DNA from 3 places in the Allobosea sp. RAC05 genome. Region 3 is predicted to be linked to each of the others. Evidence: predicted binding sites of a transcription regulator. Region 3 holds the regulator's gene; each other region holds the start of a gene.

Evidence for each region. Region 3 encodes PhoB, which activates phosphate uptake and scavenging genes when phosphate is short. Its sites were predicted from a motif close to TGTCATNNANCTGTCAT; they were not measured.
Region 1: a site for PhoB is predicted at 1,445-1,461, ahead of BSY19_RS17485 (RNA degradosome polyphosphate kinase). Genes of this name have one in related genera too.
Region 2: a site for PhoB is predicted at 3,894-3,910, ahead of phnD (phosphate/phosphite/phosphonate ABC transporter substrate-binding protein). Genes of this name have one in related genera too.

The regions. Positions count from the first base shown of each region.
Region 1 covers NZ_CP016464.1:2,962,210-2,969,034, reverse strand. Annotated here, with positions in the region: gene BSY19_RS17485 (RNA degradosome polyphosphate kinase) at 1-1,374, opposite strand, end outside; gene BSY19_RS17480 (acyl-CoA desaturase) at 1,612-2,865, shown strand; gene BSY19_RS17475 (P-loop NTPase family protein) at 2,873-3,565, opposite strand; gene BSY19_RS17470 (AI-2E family transporter) at 3,558-4,667, opposite strand; gene BSY19_RS17465 (CDP-alcohol phosphatidyltransferase family protein) at 4,777-5,307, opposite strand; one part of gene prfB (peptide chain release factor 2) at 5,423-6,481, opposite strand; one part of gene prfB (peptide chain release factor 2) at 6,483-6,551, opposite strand; gene BSY19_RS17455 (penicillin-binding protein 1A) at 6,669-6,825, opposite strand, start outside.
Region 2 covers NZ_CP016464.1:3,009,781-3,016,605, forward strand. Annotated here, with positions in the region: gene BSY19_RS17700 (ABC transporter ATP-binding protein) at 1-623, opposite strand, end outside; gene BSY19_RS17705 (ABC transporter permease) at 625-2,343, opposite strand; gene BSY19_RS17710 (ABC transporter substrate-binding protein) at 2,495-3,811, opposite strand; gene phnD (phosphate/phosphite/phosphonate ABC transporter substrate-binding protein) at 4,121-5,158, shown strand; gene phnC (phosphonate ABC transporter ATP-binding protein) at 5,195-5,980, shown strand; gene phnE (phosphonate ABC transporter, permease protein PhnE) at 5,977-6,825, shown strand, end outside.
Region 3 covers NZ_CP016464.1:4,453,638-4,460,462, reverse strand. Annotated here, with positions in the region: gene BSY19_RS24640 (ATP-binding protein) at 1-308, shown strand, start outside; gene pstS (phosphate ABC transporter substrate-binding protein PstS) at 431-1,456, shown strand; gene pstC (phosphate ABC transporter permease subunit PstC) at 1,620-2,591, shown strand; gene pstA (phosphate ABC transporter permease PstA) at 2,606-3,496, shown strand; gene pstB (phosphate ABC transporter ATP-binding protein PstB) at 3,543-4,343, shown strand; gene phoU (phosphate signaling complex protein PhoU) at 4,387-5,106, shown strand; gene phoB (phosphate regulon transcriptional regulator PhoB) at 5,265-5,963, shown strand; gene BSY19_RS24605 (TIGR03862 family flavoprotein) at 6,122-6,825, shown strand, end outside.

The sequences.
Region 1 (6,825 bases), 1.5 Mb from region 3:
CAGGGACAGCTTGGCGTGGGTCTTCAGCTCGATGAAGCCGTAGACCACCTGCACGCCGGCCCGCTCCATCTCCTTGGCCCAGCGGATGTTGGCCTCCTCGTCGAAGCGCGCCTTGAGCTCGACCAGCGCCGTGACCGACTTGCCGGCCTCGGCGGCTTCCGTCAGCGCCTTGACGATCGGCGAGTTCGACGAGGTGCGGTAGAGCGTCTGCTTGATCGCGACGACATTGGGATCGCGGGCCGCCTGCTGCAGGAACTGCACGACGACGTCGAAGCTCTCATAGGGGTGGTGGACGAGCAGGTCCTTCTGCCGGATGGCGGCGAAGCAATCGCCGCCATGCTCGCGGATGCGCTCGGGGAACCGGGCATTGTAGGGCTTGAACTTCAGGTCCGGCCGGTCGACGCCGACGAGCTGCGCCAGTTCGCTGAGCCCGATCATGCCCTCGACCTCGACGACCTCGTCCTCGTCGACCTTGAGCTCGCGGATGATCAGCCGGCGCAGATGCGGCGGCATCCCCGTGCTGATCTCGAGGCGGATGACGACGCCCAGCCGGCGCAGCTTCAGCATCGTCTCGAAGACGCGGACCAGGTCCTCCGCCTCCTCCTCGACGTCGAGATCGGTGTCGCGGATGACCCGGAACGAACCGGTCCCCTTGACGTCGTAGCCGGGGAACAGCTTGCCGATGAACAGCGAGACCGCATCCTCGAGCGTGATGAAGCGCCGCAGTTCCTCGCGGGCGAGGTCCGGCAGCTCGATGAAGCGGTCCATCTTGATCGGCACGCGGATCAGCGCATCGAGCTGGCGCCCGTCGCTGATCCGCTCCAGCGCCAGCGCCAGCGTGAAGCCGAGATTGGGAATGAACGGGAAGGGATGGGCCGGGTCGATCGCCAGCGGCGTCAGCACCGGGAAGACGTAGTTGAGGAAGTAATCCTCGAGCCAGACCCGCTCGGCCGGGCCGATGTCGCCGGGACCAAGCAGATGGATGCGGTTCTCGTGCAGGTCACGCTTCAGCTCGACCCAGCGCGCCTGCTGGTCACCGGTCAGCGCGGCGACGGCCTTGCCGAGCTCGGCGAGCTGCGCGGCCGGGGTCAGCCCGTCCTGGCTCGGCGTGACGACGCCGGCCTTGAGCTGCTCGCGCAGGCCGGAGACGCGGACCATGAAGAACTCGTCGAGATTGGCGGCCGAGATCGACAGGAAGCGCAGCTGCTCGAGCAGCGGGTGGTTTCGGTTGGAAGCCTCCTCCATGACCCGCCGGTTGAACTGCAGCCAGGACAATTCGCGGTTCATGAAGCGGGCCGGCGATTCGCGCAGCGGCGCCTGCTCCTCGGCGGGAACGGGATGCGCAGCCTCGATGACGCTCGGTTGCGTGTTCATGCGCTTGGCTCTCGTTCCGGTCGCTGCTCTGGCCACGGTCGTCTCCCTGAGCGTCTTCAGCCACCGTAGCGTGACGGTTCGATGACAACCATGTCATTTCCGGCTGCAGGGGCCGGCGAATGTGCCTGCGTCGCCAGGCCCCCTTGCGTGGCGCCGCCCGCTCCTGTTTCGTGCCGCCGCGGGGACCCCATCCCCGGGCGGCCGAACCTGCGCCGTCTGGATTCGACAGAGGCCGTTTTGAGCAGCTCTTCCCATCGTGACGATGGCGACATCGTCTACCCGTCCGCCATTCCCTTCATTCTCGCGCATCTGGCCTGTTTCGGTGCCCTCTGGAGCGGGGTCACCGCGACCTCGGTCTGGCTCGCCATCGGCCTCTACTGGCTGCGGATGTTCGCCGTGACGGGCGGCTACCACCGCTATTTCTCGCATCGCACCTACAGGACCAGCCGAATCGGCCAGTTCGTGCTGGCGGTGCTGGCGCAGTCGACGGCGCAGAAGAGCGTGTTCTGGTGGGCGTCCAAGCATCGCCATCACCACCGCTATGCCGACACCGAGCACGACGTGCACTCGCCGGTGCAGACCTCCTTCGCCTATTCGCATGTCGGCTGGATCTTCAGCCGCGACCACCACGTCTTCGACGATTCGACGATTCAGGATCTGACGAAGTTCCCGGAGCTGCGCTGGCTGCACCGTTTCGAGCTGACTCCGGCCGTGCTGCTGGCGGTGCTCTGCTACGTCATCGACGGCTGGGCGGGGCTCTTCGTCGGCTTCTTCTGGTCGACGGTGGCCGTCTACCACGCCACCTTCTGCATCAACTCGCTCGCCCATGTGCATGGCGACAAGGACTATGTGACCGGCGACGAAAGCCGCAACAACTGGTGGCTCGCCATCATCACCATGGGCGAGGGCTGGCACAACAACCACCATGCCTACCAGTACAGCGTCCGCCAGGGCTTCCGCTGGTGGCAGATCGACCCGACCTACTACATCATCCTCGGGCTCTCGAAGCTGCGCCTCGTCTGGGACCTGAAGCAGCCGCCGCAGGCGGTGATCGAGCGCTCGCAGGCGCTGCCCCCGCGCGTGATCGAGCGCTCCGCCGAGCGGCTGGCGGCGTCCGTCCCGGTCGATCGGGTCGTCAGCGCCTTCCGCGAGGCCTATGCGGCGACACCCGCTCTGCCCGAGCTGCACTGGCCGAGCCTGACGCTGGCCGAGCTGCGGGCGGCGCTGGCCGATCTGCAGGAACGCGCCGGCGACCGCTTCGCGGAGATCCAGAGCCAGGCCGCCGAGGCCTGGGCGCAGTGGGATGCCTCGAGCTGGCAGCTGCCCGTCCTGCCCAGCCGCGAGCAGCTCAACGCCAAGGCCGCCGCGATGTTCGTCAAGACGCCGTCGCTCGACGCCATCGCCAACAGGGCCCATGAGCTGCTGGTCGAGGCGATGCATGCGCGGCTCGTCGCGCTTCCCGTCGAGGCGGCCCCGCGCCGTCTGGGCTGAGGCGGCTTCAGTCCTCGGCGTAGAGGCGCTCCAGCGCCTCGGCCGCGAGGGGCCGCGTGACGCGGCGCCCGCGCTCGAGCGACAGCTTGTCGAGCAGGTCGACCAGAGCGCGCGCCGCCGCGAAAGAGCGCTCCATCCGCAGGGCGAGCATCTCGATGATCATGGTGTCGACCACGAGCTGGCGGTCGATGAAGAGCTTGACCAGGACGGCGCGCAGGAGCGCGTCGTCGGGCGGCTCGATCCGGGCCTCCGGCGCCAGCCGCAGCCGCGACAGCAGATCCGGCACGCGCAGCCCCCATTGATCGGGCGCGGCCCGGGCGGTCAGCAGGAGGTGCCCGCCCCTCGCCTTGACCGCGTTCATCAGGTGGAACAGCGCCGCTTCGTCCTCGAGCCCACGGTCGCAATCCTCGACAACCAGTGCCCCGCCGGAGACCAGATGGGGCACCTTCGCATCCACCACCTCCGCCGCCGGCACGGTCCAGGCATGGGCACGCTTGGCCCAGATGGCGGCGAGATGGGTCTTGCCGGCGCCTTCCGGCCCGGTCAGGCGCAGCCAGGCCTCGGGCCAGTGCGGCCAGGCTTCAACCAGCCCGTAGGCGGCCTCGTTGGACGGCCCGATCAGGAAGTCCTCGACACCATGGCGGCTGTCGACCGGCAGGTCGAAGGCGAGCTGGCGCGGACGGGTGGGCTGCTCAGGCATCGGTCTCGAGGCGCGCCTGAACGGCTGCGGCCTTGGTCGCATCACCGCCATGGTAGATGTTGCTGGCGAGGTATTGCCGCAGGGCGAAGCGGCAGAGCACGCCGATGACCGCCGCGAGCGGCACGGCCAGCAGCAGCCCGACGAAGCCGAAAAGCGAGCCGAAGGCGAGCAGCGCGAACATCAGCCAGACCGGGTGGACGCCGATCGAGTCGCCGACGAATTTCGGCTGGAAGATATTGCCCTCGAGGAACTGCCCGGCGGCGAAGACGGCCAGCGTCGCCAGCGGCCAGGTCCAGTCCGGCCAGAACTGGACGATGGCGACGCCGACCGACAGCACGAGCCCCGTCAGCGAGCCGACATAGGGAATGAAGGACAACAGCCCCGAGATGATGCCGATCAGGGCGCCGAAATTGACGCCGAGCAAGGTCAGGCCCACCGCATAGAAGATGCCGAGCAGCAGGCAGACCAGGGCCTGTCCGCGCAGGAAGCCGGCGATGGCGACGTCCATCTCCTGCAGCAGGCCGCGGATCGTCTCGCGGTGCTCGAGCGGCAGCCAGCCATCGACCGTCGTCATCATCCGGTCCCAGTCGACCAGCAGGTAGAAGGCGATCACGGGCGTCAGCACGAGCAGCGAGAACACCCCGACGATGGCGGTGCCGCCGGTCCAGAGCGACTGGAGCACGCTGCCGACCCATTTGGTCGCCTCGCCGACGAGGTTGCCGAGCGAGTTCTGGGCCTCCTCGGTGAGCTTCGTGCCGCCGAAGCGCTCGAGCCAGGGGCCGCCCTGCTCCAGCACCAGAGTCTGCAGGCGCTGCGCATCCGCCGGCAGCCGCGCCACCAGCCCCGCCAGCTGCTGGCCGAGCAGCGGCACCAGCAGCACCAGCGCGAGCACGAAGATGATGAGGAAGACCACGAGGATGACGATCGTGGCGGCGAGCCGGCTCATCCCGATCCGCTCCAGGCGGTCGGCGAGCGGATCGAGCAGATAGGCCAGCGCCAGGGCCGCGATGAAGGGCAGCAGGACGTCGCGGAACACGACGAGGAACAGCACGAGCACCGCCAAGGACAGCAGCCAGAACCCGATTTGGCGTTGCAGTGTCATCGTCTGGCCTTTCGCGGATCCGGTGGTGCCGTCGAGACATGGAACGGCGGGGTGAAGGTTCCAAGACCTCGCGGAGAAACGCCGTGCCGGGGACGGCACCGTGGCGCGGTCACGCCGCCATGTGGCGCAGCCAGAAGGCGAGATAGGCCGCCATCGAGGCGAGCGTCAACAGCGCCACCACCCCCGAGCCGATCCCGATCGCGAGCCCGGGCTCGAAGCCGAAGGCGCGCGAGCCGAGCAGCAGTGCGGCAAAGAGGAGCTGGGCCAGGGTGTTGAGCTTGCTGACCAGGAACGGCGCGATCGGCAGCGGCTTGCTCATCATCCACGACAGGATCACCGCCGCCACGATCATGACGTCGCGCGAGACCACGAGCACCACGAGCCAGGGCGGAACCGCGCCGACGAGCGCGAGCGTGACGTAAATCGAGACGATCAGCGCCTTGTCGGCAATCGGATCGAGATAGGCGCCGAGATCGCTCGCCATGGCGAAGCGGCGGGCGAGATAGCCGTCGACCGCATCGGACAGCCCAGCCAGGGCGAAGACGAGGAAGGCCGGCATCCAGCGCCCGTCGAGGATCATCATGATCGCGAGCGGCACCATCAGCAGCCGGGCGACGGTGATGAGGTTGGGCAGCGTCATGGGGCGGCTCCGCGACGGATGCGGCAGGACGCTAGTCGATCGGGCCGGAGAGCGGAAATCGCCAGGCGGCGCGTCGCGCTGCGGGGAAGCCCGCGCAGGACGCGCCCGCCTTGGCTCAGTCGATGTCCTCGACCTCGACTTCGGTCCCGTAGACGCGCTGCGCCAGCGAGGCCTCCATGAAGGGATCGAGCGCGCCGTCGAGAACCTCGGACGGAGCGGTCGAAGCCACGCCGGTCCGCAGGTCCTTCACCAGCTGATAGGGCTGGAGCACATAGGAGCGAATCTGGTGACCCCAGCCGATGTCGGTCTTGGACGCCTGCTCGGCATTGGCCTTGTCCTCGCGCTTCTTCAGCTCGACCTCGTAGAGTCGCGCGCGCAGCATGTCCCAGGCCTTGGCCTTGTTCTTATGCTGGGAGCGCTCCTGCTGGCAGGACACCGCGATGCCAGACGGGATGTGCGTGATGCGCACGGCCGAATCAGTGGTGTTGATGTGCTGCCCGCCCGCTCCCTGGGCGCGGTAGGTGTCGATCCGGCAATCCGATTCGTTGATCTCGATGACAATGCGGTCGTCGACGACGGGATAGACCCAGACCGAGGCGAAGGAGGTCTGGCGCCGCGCATTGGAGTCGAAGGGCGAGATCCGCACCAGCCGGTGCACGCCGCTCTCCGTCTTCAGCCAGCCATAGGCATTGTGGCCCTTGAACTGCAGCGTCGCGGACTTGATGCCGGCGGTGTCGCCGTCCTGGTATTCGAGCGTCTCGACCTTGAACTTCCGCCGCTCGCCCCAGCGCCGATACATGCGCAGCAGCATCTCGGCCCAGTCCTGGCTCTCGGTTCCACCGGCGCCGGGATGGATTTCGAGATAGGTGTCGAGCATGTCGGCCTCGCCCGAGAGCAGAGTCTCGACCTGCAGCCGCGCGGATTCGACCTCGACGGCCTTGATGCCGGCCTCACCCTCGGCGATCGAGGCGGCGTCGTCCTCCATCTCGCCGAGCTCGATGAAGGTCAGGGCGTCGTCGAGGTCGCGCTCGAGCTTGAGGATTCCCTCGATCTGGGTTTCGAGCGAGGTTCGCTCGCGCATCAGCTTCTGCGCGGCGTCGGCGTCGTTCCAGAAGTCGGGGCCCTCCGAGAGGGCGTTCAGTTCAGCGAGGCGGCGCTGGGCTTGATCCCAGTCAAAGATGCCTCCTCAGCAGTCCGATCGACTGCTTGGCGTTGTCGAGTTGCGTCTGGATTTCTGGGCGCATGCGATAGGCCTTGATGAATCTGGCGTCGGGATAAGCGGGAACGGGCCCGGTGTAAACGGCATGACGGGCGAGCCCGTCATGCTCGCCCTCATGGCAGGCCCGTCGCTGGAGCGGACGTCAGTAGAGCCCGCCGGTGCCGGAGCCGACGGCGCGACCGCCGCCGGGGGCGACGCTGAAGGGCGTCAGGCCGTCGCCGGCCGCGCCGATGACCGAATAGCTGTCGGGCGGCGCCGTGCCCGGCTTGAAGGCCTCGAGGATTCCGCCCTCGCCGCCC
Region 2 (6,825 bases), 1.4 Mb from region 3:
TTCGCCTCCTCCTGGTCATGGGTGACGAAGATCGTCGTGAGCCCGAGCCGCTGCTGCAGGTCGCGCAGTTCGCGGCGGACCTGGACACGCATCTTGGCATCGAGATTGGACAAGGGCTCGTCCAGCAGCAGCACCTTCGGCTCGACGGCGACCGTGCGGGCGACGGCGACCCGCTGCTGCTGGCCGCCCGAGAGCTGCGAGGGGCGGCGTCCGGCGAGATGTCCGAGGCCGACGAGATCAAGCGCGACGGCGACCCGCCGGTCGACCTCGGCACGGCCGACGCCACGCTCTTCCAGTCCGAAGGCGACATTGCGCGCCACCGTCATATGCGGCCACAGCGCATAGGACTGGAAGACCATGCCGACATCGCGCTTCCAGGGTGGCAGGCCGGAAATGTCCTTGCCGCCGATCAGCACGCGGCCGGTATCGGCCTGGTTGAAGCCGGCGATCAGGCGCAGCAGCGTGGTCTTGCCGCAGCCCGACGGGCCGAGGAAGGCGAAGAACTCGCCGGGCTTGATCGACAGATCGACGGTCTTCAGGACGTGGTTGTCGCCATAGGAGAGGTTGACCCCCTCGATGTCGACCGAGACGGCCGGGGTCGTCAGCGGGGCGATGGCATTCATGTCAGTGGCCCATTCCTTTGGCCTTCTGGCTGCGTTCGATGATCAGATGCGAGATGAAGGTGCAGAGTGCGACGAGCAGAACCGCGACGACGCCGAGCGCAGCGCCGGGACCCCGGCCGGCGGCCGACTGCATGAAGACGTAGAGGCCGAAGGCGAGCGGAGCGTCGGAGTTCGACTGGACCAGCATCAGCGTCGCCGAGAGCTCGACCGCCGCCGTCGAGAAGCTGGTCACGAAGCCGGCGAGAATGCCGCCCGCCATCAGCGGCACGACGACCCGCCTGACGGTGCGGGCCTTGGTGGCGCCAAGGTTTTCCGCCGCCTCCTCCAGCGAGACTGAGATCTGCTGGAGCGCGGCATAACAGGCCCGCAGCGCATAGGGCAGACGCCGGATCGCGAGCGCGAGCACGATGGTGATCCACAGCGACGCCAGCGGCGTGCCGTCCGGCAGGGTGACGCCATAGAAGGTTCTGAGGTAGCCGATGCCGAGCACCACGCCGGGAATGGCGAGCGCGGCGGAGGCCGCCCAGTCCAGCCATTCGCGGCCGATCAGCTTGGTGCGCAGGACGAGATAGGCGATCGCGACGCCGAGCACGATGTCGATACCGCCGGCCAGCGTCGCATAGATCAGCGTGTTCTTGATGTAGACCGAGCTTTCGCCGAAAACGCGGGCGTAATGCGCCGTGGTGAAGGCGTCCGGCAGCGGCGAGAACGACCAGATCGTCGCGAAGGACAGCAGCAGCAGCCCGAGATGCGGCGCCAGCACCAGCGCCAGGATGAGGATGACGACGCCATAGCCGAGCACGGCTTCCCAGGGCGTCATGACGCGCCGTGCCAAACCGCCGCCGCCACGCTGGGTCGTGGCGTAGTCGCGTCCCTTCAGCGCCAGCGCCGACAGCCACATGGCGATCACGGAGGCGACGATCAGCACCACGGAAATGACGTAGCCCATCGGGTCGGCGATGCCGATCGAGGTCACCCGCAGATAGGCCTGCGGCGCGAGCATGTCCTTGACGTTGAGCAGCAGCGGCGTCGCCAAGTCGTCGAAGACCTTGACGAAGACGAGCGAGGCGCCGGCCAGATAGCCCGGCAGCGCGAGCGGAAAGACGATGCGGCGGAACAGGCGAAAGCCCGAGGAGCCGAGATTCTGCGCCGCCTCCTCCATCGCCCGGTCGATGTTGCGCAGCGCCGCCGAGAGATTGATCAGGATGAAGGGGAAGTAGTGGACGGACTGGACGAAGATGACGCCGTTCAGCCCCTCCATGAAGCCGATCTTGAAGCCGAACCAGTCGTCCAGCAGCAGGTTGATCGAGCCGTTGCGGCCGAAAAAGAGCTGCATCGCGACCGCACCGACGAAGGGCGGCATGATCAGCGGCAGGAAGCCGAGGGTCTGCACCAGCATCGCGCCGCGGAAAACGAAGCGCGTCGTCAGATAGGCGAGCGGCAGGGCGAAGACCGAGGCCCAGACCACCGACATCGCCGAGACGTAGAAGGAGTTCCACAGCGAGCGCATGAACAGCTCGGTGCGGACGAAATCGTAGAAGTTCACCAGCGTGAAGTTAGACGTGCCCTTCTCGGTGAAGGCGACGTAGAGCACGGTCCCGACCGGCAGCCCCAGAAACAGCAGCAGGAAGGCCGCGATCGCCAGCGCCAGCGCGATCTGGCCTGGCGTGGCGGAGAGGCGGCGGGCGCGGGGAAGAGTGGCGCTGGGAATGGCGGTCATGGGCACTCGGCAGGGAGATCATGCGCGGCGTCATCCCGGCCGCAGCGAATCGGAGTGCCGGGATCCATCGCAGGGCGTTGCGCTCGACGATGGATCCCGGATCGACGCGGCCTCGCCGCTTGTCCGGGATGACGGTTGAGGTGCGGACGGCTTACTTCGCCGCCTTGAGCGCCTCTTCGGCCTTGGCCTTCGCCTTGGCGTAGCTGTCGCGGGCGAAGCTCGCCCATTGCGCCTCGACCTCGGCCTGGCGGGCGCCCTTCTCCTTGCCGCCGGTGAAGGCGCCGCGCAGTTCGGCGCTGGAGGCCTGGGTCTCGCTGACCGGCATGGCGACGATGAGGGTGCGGGCCTCTTCCAGCAGGGCCTTGGCCTGCGGGTTCGGCTTCTTCGCCAGTGCCGCCTCCACCTCGTGCAGCGTCTTGGTGACGCCCTTGAGCGCATCGAGCTGGAACGAGATCAGCTGGTCGAACAGCGTGTCGACGACGGCGGTGCGGGCTTCCGATTTGTCGACGTCGAAGCCGATCATCTTCTGGAAGCGCGCATCGGTGAAGGGGTTCGGATAGTCGGCGCCGGCCTTGGCATAGACGGCCGGATTGACCGGCAGACGGCGGATGCCGGGCTCGAGGAGGACCTCCTGCCCCGCGGGCGAGAGCAGGAACTCGACGAAGGCCTCGGCGGCAGCCCGGTTGGGCCCGTTGGCGACGATGCCGACATTGGCGGGCACGACCGTGGTCACGCTCGGATACACGAACTTGACCGGAAAGCCCGAGGCCTGCGCCGAGAAGGCGAAGAAGTCGATCACGATGCCGACGCCGACCTGGCCGGAATTGACCTGCTCGGGAACGCCGAAGGAGCGCTCGTTGATCGCGCGAAAATTACCCGCCATCTCCTTGATGGTGCGCCAGCCCTTGTCCCAGCCCTCCCCCTGCAGAATCGTCTCGATCGTCAGATGGGTCGTGCCCGAGCGCGAGGGCGCCGCGATCGCGACATGGTCGAAGAAGACGGGCTTGGCCAGGTCCTGCCACTCCTTCGGTTCGGGCAGCTTGTTGGCGCGGGCATAGCGCTCGTTCCACATGATGCCGTAACCGGAGGCCGCGAAGCCCGCATAGAAGCCGGCGGGGTCGTTGATCGGGTAGGAGCCGATCTTCTCGGGGATGCCGGTCGCCTTGGGCTTGTAGGGGCTGAGCAACTGCTTGCCCTTGAGCACCTCGAAGGCGTCCGGCGCCGAGGCCCAGAACAGATCGACCTGGTTGTTCGCCTTGGTCTCCTCAAGATACTTCACGCCGGCATTGGTGTTGCGGTTCTGGACCTCGAGCGTGACGCCGGGCGTCGCCTTTTCGAACGCCTTCTTGATCGGGTCCGTGACGTCCTTCGAGAAGGAGGTGACGACCGTGACCTTGCCCGCCGGGGCCTGGGCCAGGGCCAGCGAGGATGTGACGGCGAGAGCCATCGCCAGAACCAGTGTCTTCATCGCAACCGTGACCTCCCGGACTGATTGACCGCGCCCGGCATCGAGGCCGGACATGCGTAGCTCGGCGGCTCGCCGCCATGCGCGTCATGAAACTGTCATATCCACCCTCGGCTTGTCACCCTGCCCTACTGCACCGGGCCCCATGCTGCCACATGCCCAGGCAATCCGTGACCGGGCCGACGGCCATGGCTGGGCGATGGTCCGAGCGGGAGGGCCGGCTCGCGGGTTGAATATGACGGTTTTGTGTCACATACCTGCAGCAAGCCGGACGAACCGGCAGCGCGGGAGAAATGTTCGATGAGCCTCAAAATGACCCATCTCGCGGCGACGGCGTCGCTGCTGGTCCTGAGTCTGGGCGGCTGGAGCAGCCAGGCCGCGGCCCAGGACACCTGCCCCAACCGGGGCCAGCTCGACACGATGTATTGCGACGCGGATCGCGACCTCGTCGCCGACGCCCCCACCGACCCGAAGAGGTGGAAGGACCCCTCCGCGCTGGTCTGGGCTTATACGCCGGTCGAGGATCCGGCCGTCTACGCCAACATCTTCAAGCCGCTGAGCGACCATCTCGCCACCTGCACCGGCAAGCGGATCGTCTACTACCCGGTCCAGTCCAATTCGGCCGAGATCGAGGCGATGCGCTCGGGACGGCTGCATTTCGCCGGATTCTCGACGGGCCCCACCGGCTTTGCGGTCAACCTCGCCGGCGCCGTGCCCTTCGCCGCGAAAGGCTCGTCCGAGGGCGTTCGCGGCTACAACCTCGTCGCCGTGGTCAAGGCCTCGAGCCCCTATCAGAAGCTCTCCGACCTGAAGGGCAAGAAGGTCGCTCACACCTCGCCCTCGTCCAATTCGGGCAATCTCGCACCCCGCGTCCTCTTCCCCGAGCACGGCTTGACGGCGGAGACCGACTACAAGCCGCTGATGTCGGGCGGGCACGACAAGTCGATCCTCGGCGTCGTCTCGGGTGACTACGACATGGGCGCGGTCGCCGGCGACGTCTACGAGCGCATGATCGTGCGCGGCACGATCAAGAAGGAGGATGTGCGCGAGATCTACCGCAGCGCGATCTTCCCGACCTCGTCATTCGCCTATGCCCACGACCTCAAGCCCGAACTCGCCAAGAAGCTGACCGACTGCTTCTACTCCTTCCGCTTCACGCCCGAGATGACCAAGGAGTTCAACGGCGACGACCGCTTCCTGCCGATCACCTACCAGAAAGACTGGGCGGTGGTGCGCGATGTCGCCGAGAAGTCGGGAACGCCCTACAACAAGTCGGCCTATGACGCCGAGGCCAAGCGCGAGGCGGACGCGCTCGCCAAGAAGAACGCGGCGCCGGCCAAGGCGCCCTGATCACAAGACGCCGTCGTCGAACGAGGTTTTCCCATCATGAGCGCCCTGCCTGTGGCGTCCGGCCAGGGCCGGGCGCTCGTCATCCGCAACCTCGTCAAGGAGTACCGGCCCGGACAGCCGGTGCTGCGCGACATCTCGCTGACGGTCTCCGAGCCGGGCATCGTCGCGATCATCGGCCCGTCGGGCACCGGCAAATCGACGCTGATCCGCTGCATCAACCGGCTGGTCGATCCGACATCGGGCTCGATCCTGCTCGGCGGCACGGACCTGGCGAAGCTCCAGGGCGAGGCCCTGCGCCAGGCGCGGCGCCGTCTCGGCATGGTCTTCCAGGAGTACAACCTCGTCGAGCGGCTGACGGTGATCGAGAACGTGCTCTGCGGCCGGCTCGGCTATGTGCCGGTCTGGCGCGCCTGGACACGGCGCTTCCCGGAGGCCGACATCGCCCGCGCCTTCTCGCTGCTCGATTCAGTGGGGCTGGGCGAATTCGCCACCCGGCGTGCCGACCAGCTCTCGGGCGGTCAGCGCCAGCGCGTCGGCATCGCGCGCGCGGTGATGCAGGACCCCGATCTGGTCCTCGCCGACGAGCCGACCTCCTCGCTCGACCCCAAGACCTCCGTCGAGATCATGGAACTGCTGGCGCAGGTCGGGCGCGAGCGCGACATTCCGGTGCTGGTCAACATCCATAACGTCGCGCTGGCGAAGCGCTACGCCCTGCGCATCATCGGCATGTCGAAGGGCATGGTGGTCTATGACGGGCCACCGGCCGGACTGCAGGACAGCCATCTGGCGGAGATCTACGGCGGCGAAGGCTGGATGGAATGAGCGCACCTCCGCTCGCCTCGGGAAGCCTGCGCGCCCGCGCCTTTCCGCCAAACTGGCCCCTGCGCATCGGCGCGGCGCTGTTTCTCGTCTATGTCGCCTATGCCGCGCAGATCCTCGACATCCGCTGGGAGCGTTTCGTCCTGGGGCTCGACAATGGCGCCCGCTTCATCGGCCGGATGTTTCCGCCCAACACCGCCGCCGACAAGATGCAGCTCTTGTGGTCGGGGATGCTGGAATCGCTGCAGATCGCGATCATCGCGACGGCGGCGGGCGTGCTGCTGGCCCTGCCGCTCGGACTGTTTGCCGCGCGCAACCTGATGCCCCTGCCGGTGACCGTCGCGGCGCGCGGCGTCATCGCGCTGTGCCGCACCTTCCATCCGGTCATCGTCGCCATCCTGTTCGTCAAGGCGGTGGGCTTCGGTGCGCTGGCCGGCGTGATGGCGCTGGTGGTCGCGACGCTCGGCTTCATCGCCAAGCTGATCGCCGAAGCCATCGAAGAGATGTCGATGAAGCCTATCGAGGCGCTGCGCGCCGCCGGCGCGCCGTTCCTCTCGGTGGTGACGATGGGCGTAGTGCCCCAGGTGCTGCCGCGCTTCATCGGCTTTGCCGCCTACCAGCTCGACTCCAACCTGCGCAATTCCGCGCTGGTCGGCCTCGTCGGCGGCGGCGGCATCGGGGCGACGCTGTTCACCGCCTTCCAGCGCTTCGACTATGATTTCGTCCTGACCATCATCATCGCGATCATCGTCACCGTGATGGCGGGCGAGGTGCTCTCCGCCTTCATGCGGCGGATCTACCAGGACGAGGCCCCGTCCGGCCTCGTGGTCGAGAGCCCGCAGGGCCGG
Region 3 (6,825 bases):
TCAAATACGGCAAGAGCGGCGGCGAGGTCGTGATCGACGTCGTCGACGGTCCGCTGGAGGTCAGCGTCGGCGTGCGCGACGACGGGCCTGGCATCGCGCCGGAGCATCTGCCGCGGCTGACGGAGCGCTTCTACCGGGTCGATACGGCGGCGAGCCGCGAGGCCGGCGGCACCGGGCTCGGCCTCGCCATCGTCAAGCACATCGTGCTGCGCCATCGCGGGCGTCTGACGATCGAGAGCGCGCTCGGCCAGGGAGCGACCTTCCGGGCCGTCCTGCCCCGTTTCGGGGCGCCGCCGCGCAAGCCCTGAGCGCCAGTCCTTAACGCTGCGTGACGGCTGTGTGACAGCCCTCGTGACGAATTGTCATGAAGCTGTCATGCAGACAGTGTTCTGAACGGCTCGCTGAACCTGCGACCCAGAGAGGACATCTCATGCGCAAACTTCTCATTCTCGCGGCCGCGACCATCGGTCTGTCCGGCGTGGCCCAGGCCGCCGACATCACCGGCGCCGGCGCGACCTTCCCCTTCCCGATCTATTCGAAGTGGGCCGAGGCCTACAAGAAGGAGACCGGCATCGGTCTGAACTACCAGTCGATCGGCTCGGGTGGCGGCATCCGCCAGATCAAGGCCAAGACGGTCGCCTTCGGCGCCACCGACGCCCCGCTCAAGGGCGAGGACCTGACCAAGGACGGGCTGATCCAGTTCCCGACCGTCATGGGCGGCGTCGTGCCCGCCATCAACATCGCCGGCGTCGAAGCCCGCCAGCTCAAGCTGACCGGCCCGCTGATCGCCGAGATCTACATGGGCACCGTCAAGAAGTGGAACGATCCGAAGATCGTCGCCCTCAACCCCGGCCTGAAGCTGCCCGACGCCAACATCACCCCCGTCTACCGTTCGGACGGATCGGGCACGACCTTCGTCTTCACCGACTATCTCTCGAAGGTCTCGGCCGACTGGAAGTCCAAGGTCGGCACCAACACCTCGGTGCAGTGGGCTGTCGGCATTGGCGGCAAGGGCAATGAGGGCGTCTCCGCCTCGGTCAAGCAGGTCGCCAACTCGATCGGCTATGTCGAGTATGCCTATGCCAAGCAGAACAAGCTCAGCTACGCGCTGATCCAGAACGCCGACGGCCAGTTCCCGGATCCGGACGACAAGTCCTTCCAGGCCGCTGCCGCCAATGCCGACTGGAATGCCGCTCCCGGCTTCGGCATCTCGCTGAACAACCAGAAGGGCGCCGAGGCCTGGCCGATCACCGCCGCGACCTTCCTGCTCGTCCACGCCAAGCCGGAGAAGCCGGAAGAGGTCGGCGCCGCGCTGAAGTTCGTCGACTGGGCCTTCAAGAACGGCGACAAGCTCGCTCTCGACCTCGAATACGTGCCGCTTCCGGCGACCGTCAAGGACCAGGTCCGCGCCTCCTGGAAGGGCGTCACCGACCCGGCCGGCAAGCCGATCTTCTGATCCAAGCCAAGAAGGGGCGAGGCGGGTCATCCCGCCTCGCCTCGTCTCTCCCGGCCCCCATCCCCAGCAGCGGCCCTCGCGGCTGCTGGGGATGGGGGCCCGCCCGAGAGGCCCGCTCCCCTCAGCCGCCAAGACCCTTTCCGCTACGACCGGAGTTCCACGGATGACCGCCGTGACCGACCCAATGAGCATTCCGGCCGCGCGCCCCCAGCGCAAGACGCCGAAGGGCACCTTCGACCTCATCTTCCGCAACGCCAGCTTCGCCTCGGCGCTGTTCGTGCTGATCCTGCTCGCCGGCATCATGCTGTCGATGATCATCGGCGGCTGGCCGGCCTTCAAGGCCTTCGGGCTCGGCTTCATCACCGGCTCGCAATGGGACACGCAGGCCGATGTCTATGGCGCCTGGCCGGCGATCGCCGGCACCCTGACGACCGCCTTCATCGCGCTGCTGATCGGCGTGCCGCTGTCGCTGGGCATTGCGGTCTACCTGACGCAGCTCGCCCCGCCCTGGTTCAAGCAGCCGGTCTCGACCGCCATCGAGTTGCTCGCGGCGGTGCCGTCGATCATCTACGGCATGTGGGGGCTGTTCGTCTTCGTGCCGCTGTTTGCGGCCTATGTGCAGGTGCCGCTCTCGAACATCGTCGAGGGCATGCCGATCGTCGGCACGATCCTGTATTCGCGCTCGCCCTCGGGGCTGGGCATCCTGACGGCCGGCATCATCCTGGCCTTCATGATCATTCCCTTCATCGCCTCGATCGTGCGCGACATGCTCGACCAGATCCCCTCCGTGCTGCGCGAGAGCGCCTATGGCATCGGCGCGACGACCTGGGAGGTGGTGCGCCATGTGCTCGTGCCGCAGGCCGGCGTCTCGATCATCGGCGCGATCATGCTCGGGCTCGGCCGCGCGCTCGGCGAGACGATGGCCGTGACCTTCGTCGTCGGCAACGCCAACCGTCTCTCGGGATCGATCATGGATCCAGGCTCGACCATCGCCTCGCGCATCGCCAACGAGTTCAACGAGGCGCTGGGCCTGCAGATGAACGCGCTGATCGGTCTCGGCTGCATCCTCTTCTTCGTCACCTTCGTCGTCCTCGTCATCGCGCGCATCCTCGTCGCACGCGTCAAAACCTTCTGAGCGGGTTGAAGATCATGAGCCTGACGACACCCTCCACCGTCCGTGAACTCCCCCCGACGACCTGGGGCCGGGTTCGCCAGTCGCGTCGCGTCGCCGACAAGTCGATGCGGATCATCACGGCCAGTTTCACCGTCATCGCGATCTCCGTGCTGTTCTGGATTCTCGGCATGCTGATCGTGAAGGGCATCGGCGGCTTGTCCGTCGCCACCTTCACCCAGATCACGCCCGGCCCCGGCTCGGAGGGGGGCGGCCTCGCCAACGCCATCGCCGGCTCGGTCATCCTGACCTTCCTCGGCATCGTCGTGGCGACGCCGATCGGCGTGCTCGCCGGCACCTATCTCGCCGAGTACGGCAAGGGCTCGAAGCTCGCCGACCTGATCCGCTTCATCAACGACATCCTGCTCTCGGCGCCGTCGATCCTGATCGGCCTGTTCGTCTACGTCATCCTGGTCGAGCCGCTCGGCGGCTATTCCGGCTGGGCCGGCGGCGTCGCGCTCGGCATCATCGCGATCCCGGTCATCGTGCGCACCACCGAGGACATGCTGCGCCTCGTGCCGGGGCCGCTGCGCGAGGCCGGCGCCGCGCTCGGCGCGCCTCCGTCGGTGGTCATCACCTCGATCACCTGGAAGGCGGCCAAGGCCGGCATGGTCACCGGCATCCTGCTCGCGCTCGCCCGCATCGCCGGCGAGACGGCGCCGCTGATCTTCACCGCGCTGAACAACAATTTCTGGTTCTCGGCCGATCTGATGGGCGGCGTCTCCAATCTGCCGGTGACGATCTACATGTTCGCCTCGGCGCCTTATGAGAACTGGCAGCAGCTCGCCTGGGCCGGTTCGCTGATCATCACCATGTCCATCCTGCTGCTTTCGATCATCGCCCGCCGCATCGTCCGCGGCAGCAAGTAAGACCAGCGCTTTCTCACCGTCGCGTCCGATCCGAAGGAACCCTTCGATGCTGTCCACCCTCGAACTCAGCCCGCAGTCGCTCGATGCCGATGCGCCCGTCCGGATCGCGGTGAAGAACCTCGATTTCTACTACGGCGAGCACAAGGCGCTGAAGAACATCAATCTCGACTTCCGCGACCGGCACGTCACCGCGCTGATCGGCCCCTCGGGCTGCGGCAAGTCGACCCTGCTGCGCATCTTCAACCGGATCTACTCGCTCTATCCCGAGCAGAAGGCGACCGGCGAGGTGATGCTGGACGGGCGCAACGTCATCTCCAACGACGTCGACGTCAACGAGCTGCGCTCGCGCATCGGCATGGTCTTCCAGAAGCCGACGCCGTTCCCGATGTCGATCTACGACAACGTCGCCTTCGGCATCCGGCTCTATGAGAAGCCGCCGAAGTCCGAGCTCGACGACCGCGTCGAGGGCGCGCTGCGCCGCGCCGCGCTGTGGGACGAGGTCAAGGACAAGCTCAAGACCTCCGGCATGGGCCTGTCGGGCGGCCAGCAGCAGCGCCTCTGCATCGCGCGCACCATCGCGCAGAAGCCGGAGGTCATCCTGTTCGACGAGCCGACCTCGGCGCTCGATCCGATCTCGACCGGCAAGATCGAGGACCTGCTCGAGCAGCTGAAGACCGACTTCACCATCGTCATCGTGACCCACAACATGCAGCAGGCGGCGCGCATCTCGCAGTACACCGCCTTCATGTATCTCGGCGAGGTGATCGAGTTCGACGCGACCAACACGATCTTCATGAACCCGGGCAAGAAGCAGACGCAGGACTACGTCACCGGCCGCTTCGGCTGACCTGACCGCCGCTTCCGCTCCGCATCCAAAGGACAACGCCGCGATGACCGAACATATCGTCCGCTCCTACGACGCCGAACTGGAGTCGCTGCGCCGCAGCCTCGCCGAGATGGGCGGCATGTCCGAGCGCATGCTCGGCGATTCCACGGTCGCGCTGGTGCGCCGCGACACGACGCTGGCCCAGAAGGTGATCTCCGCCGACCAGCGGCTCGACAACCTGCAGCGCGACGTCGAGGAGCGCGCCGTGCTGACGATCGCCCGGCGCCAGCCGCTCGCCAACGACCTGCGCGAGCTGATCTCGGCGATCCGGATCGCGTCGGACATCGAGCGCGTCGGCGACCTCGCCAAGAACATCGCCAAGCGCGCCGTGGCGATCTCGGGCCAGTTCTCGCCGCCGCACCGGGCCGTGGTCGGGCTCGAGCATATGAGCCGGCTGGTCCAGGCGCAGCTCAAGGACGTGCTCGACGCCTACGCCACCAACAACGAGCAGAAGGCGCTCGAGGTCTGGCACCGCGACGGCGAGATCGACGCGCTCTACACCTCGCTCTTCCGCGAGCTTCTGACCTACATGATGGAAGATCCGCGCAACATCACCTTCTGCACGCATCTCCTGTTCTGCGCCAAGAACGTCGAGCGCATCGGCGACCACACCACCAACATCGCCGAGACGATCCACTATCTCGTCACCGGCGAGTCGCTCGACATCAACCGGCCCAAGCTCGAGACCACCGACATCACGGTCGAGGCCGTGACGGGAAGCTGACAACACCGACTGCGCCGGAGCCTTCGCCGTCATGGTCGGGCCTGTCCCGACCATCCACGTCTTCGCCGGACCCACCCCGCGTTCAAGACGTGGATGCTCGCCACAAGGGCGAGCATGACGATGCGTTTCGGCACAAACGCCAAGAACGGAACCGTGCCATGGCCGCCCGCATCCTGATCGTCGAGGACGAGGAACCCCTCACCCTGCTGCTGCGCTACAATCTCGAGGCCGAGGGCTTCGTGGTCGACAGCGTGGCGCGCGGCGACGACGCCGAGCTGCACCTGCGCGACAACACGCCCGATCTCGTGCTGCTGGACTGGATGCTGCCGGGGCTGTCGGGCATCGAACTCTGCCGCCGGCTGCGGGCGCGGCGCGACACCGAGCGGGTGCCGATCATCATGCTCACCGCACGGGGCGAGGAGACCGAGCGGGTGCGCGGGCTCGCCACCGGCGCTGACGACTATGTCGTCAAGCCGTTCTCGCTGCCGGAGCTGATTGCGCGCATCCAGGCGCTGCTGCGCCGGGCGAAGCCCGGCCATGTCGCCGGATTGCTGACGGCCGGCGATCTCGAACTCGACCGCACGACGCGGCGCGTGCGCCGCTCCGGCGAGGAGCTGCATCTGGGCCCGACCGAGTTCCGCCTGCTCGAATTCCTGATGCAGGCGCCGGGCCGGGTCTATTCGCGCGCGCAACTGCTCGACGCTGTCTGGGGCCGCGACGTCTACATCGACGAGCGCACGGTCGACGTCCATGTCGGGCGTCTGCGCAAGGCGATCACGCCGGGCGACGCCAAGGACCCGCTGCGCACGGTCCGCGGCGCGGGCTACGCCTTCGACGAGACATTTGCGCGGGTTTGAAGGCGAGGAGGCGTCATGCTCGGGCTCGACCCGAGCATCTCTCGCGGGAGATGATCCTGATCGAGATTCTCGGGTCTGCGCTTCGGTCCGCCCGAGAATGACGGCGGCATTGGCCCGCCTCGCTTGACCCGCGGCGTCCGACGGCGCAAGCCGGCCCGATGCACAGCAAAGACATCGCCATCATCGGCGCCGGCCCCGCCGGGCTGATCGCCGCCGAGCGGCTGGCGCAGGCCGGCCATCGCGTCACGATCCATGAGCGGATGCCGTCGCCGGCGCGGAAGTTCCTGCTCGCCGGGCGCGGCGGGCTCAACCTGACCCATTCCGAGCCGCTGGAGACCTTCCTGCCGCATTACGGCGCGGCGCGGGACTGGCTCGAACCCGCGGTTCACGCCTTCCCGCCGCAGGCGCTGCGCGACTGGGCCGACGGGCTGGGCGCGGAGAGCTTCATTGGCACCAGCGGGCGCGTCTTCCCCAAGGCGATGAAGGCCTCGCCGCTGCTGCGCGCCTGGCTGCGCCGGCTCGACGGGCTCGGCGTGCGGCTCGAAGCCGGCCGGCGCTGGACCGGCTGGGCCGAGGGAGCGCTGACCTTCGCCACGGCGGCCGGCGAGACGGTGACGCTCACCCCCGATGCGACGCTGCTGGCGCTGGGCGGGGCAAGCTGGCCGCGGCTCGGCTCCGATGGCGGCTGGGTGCCGCTGCTGGCGGGGAGGGGCGTTGCCGTCTCGCCCTTGCGGCCCGCCAATGGCGGCTTCGCGGTGGCCTGGTCGCCGACGCTGCGCGAGCGTTTCGCCGGCGTGCCATTGAAGCGGATCACCTTGAAATTTGCCGGCAAAGAGATTGTTGGCGAGGCGATGATCGACGC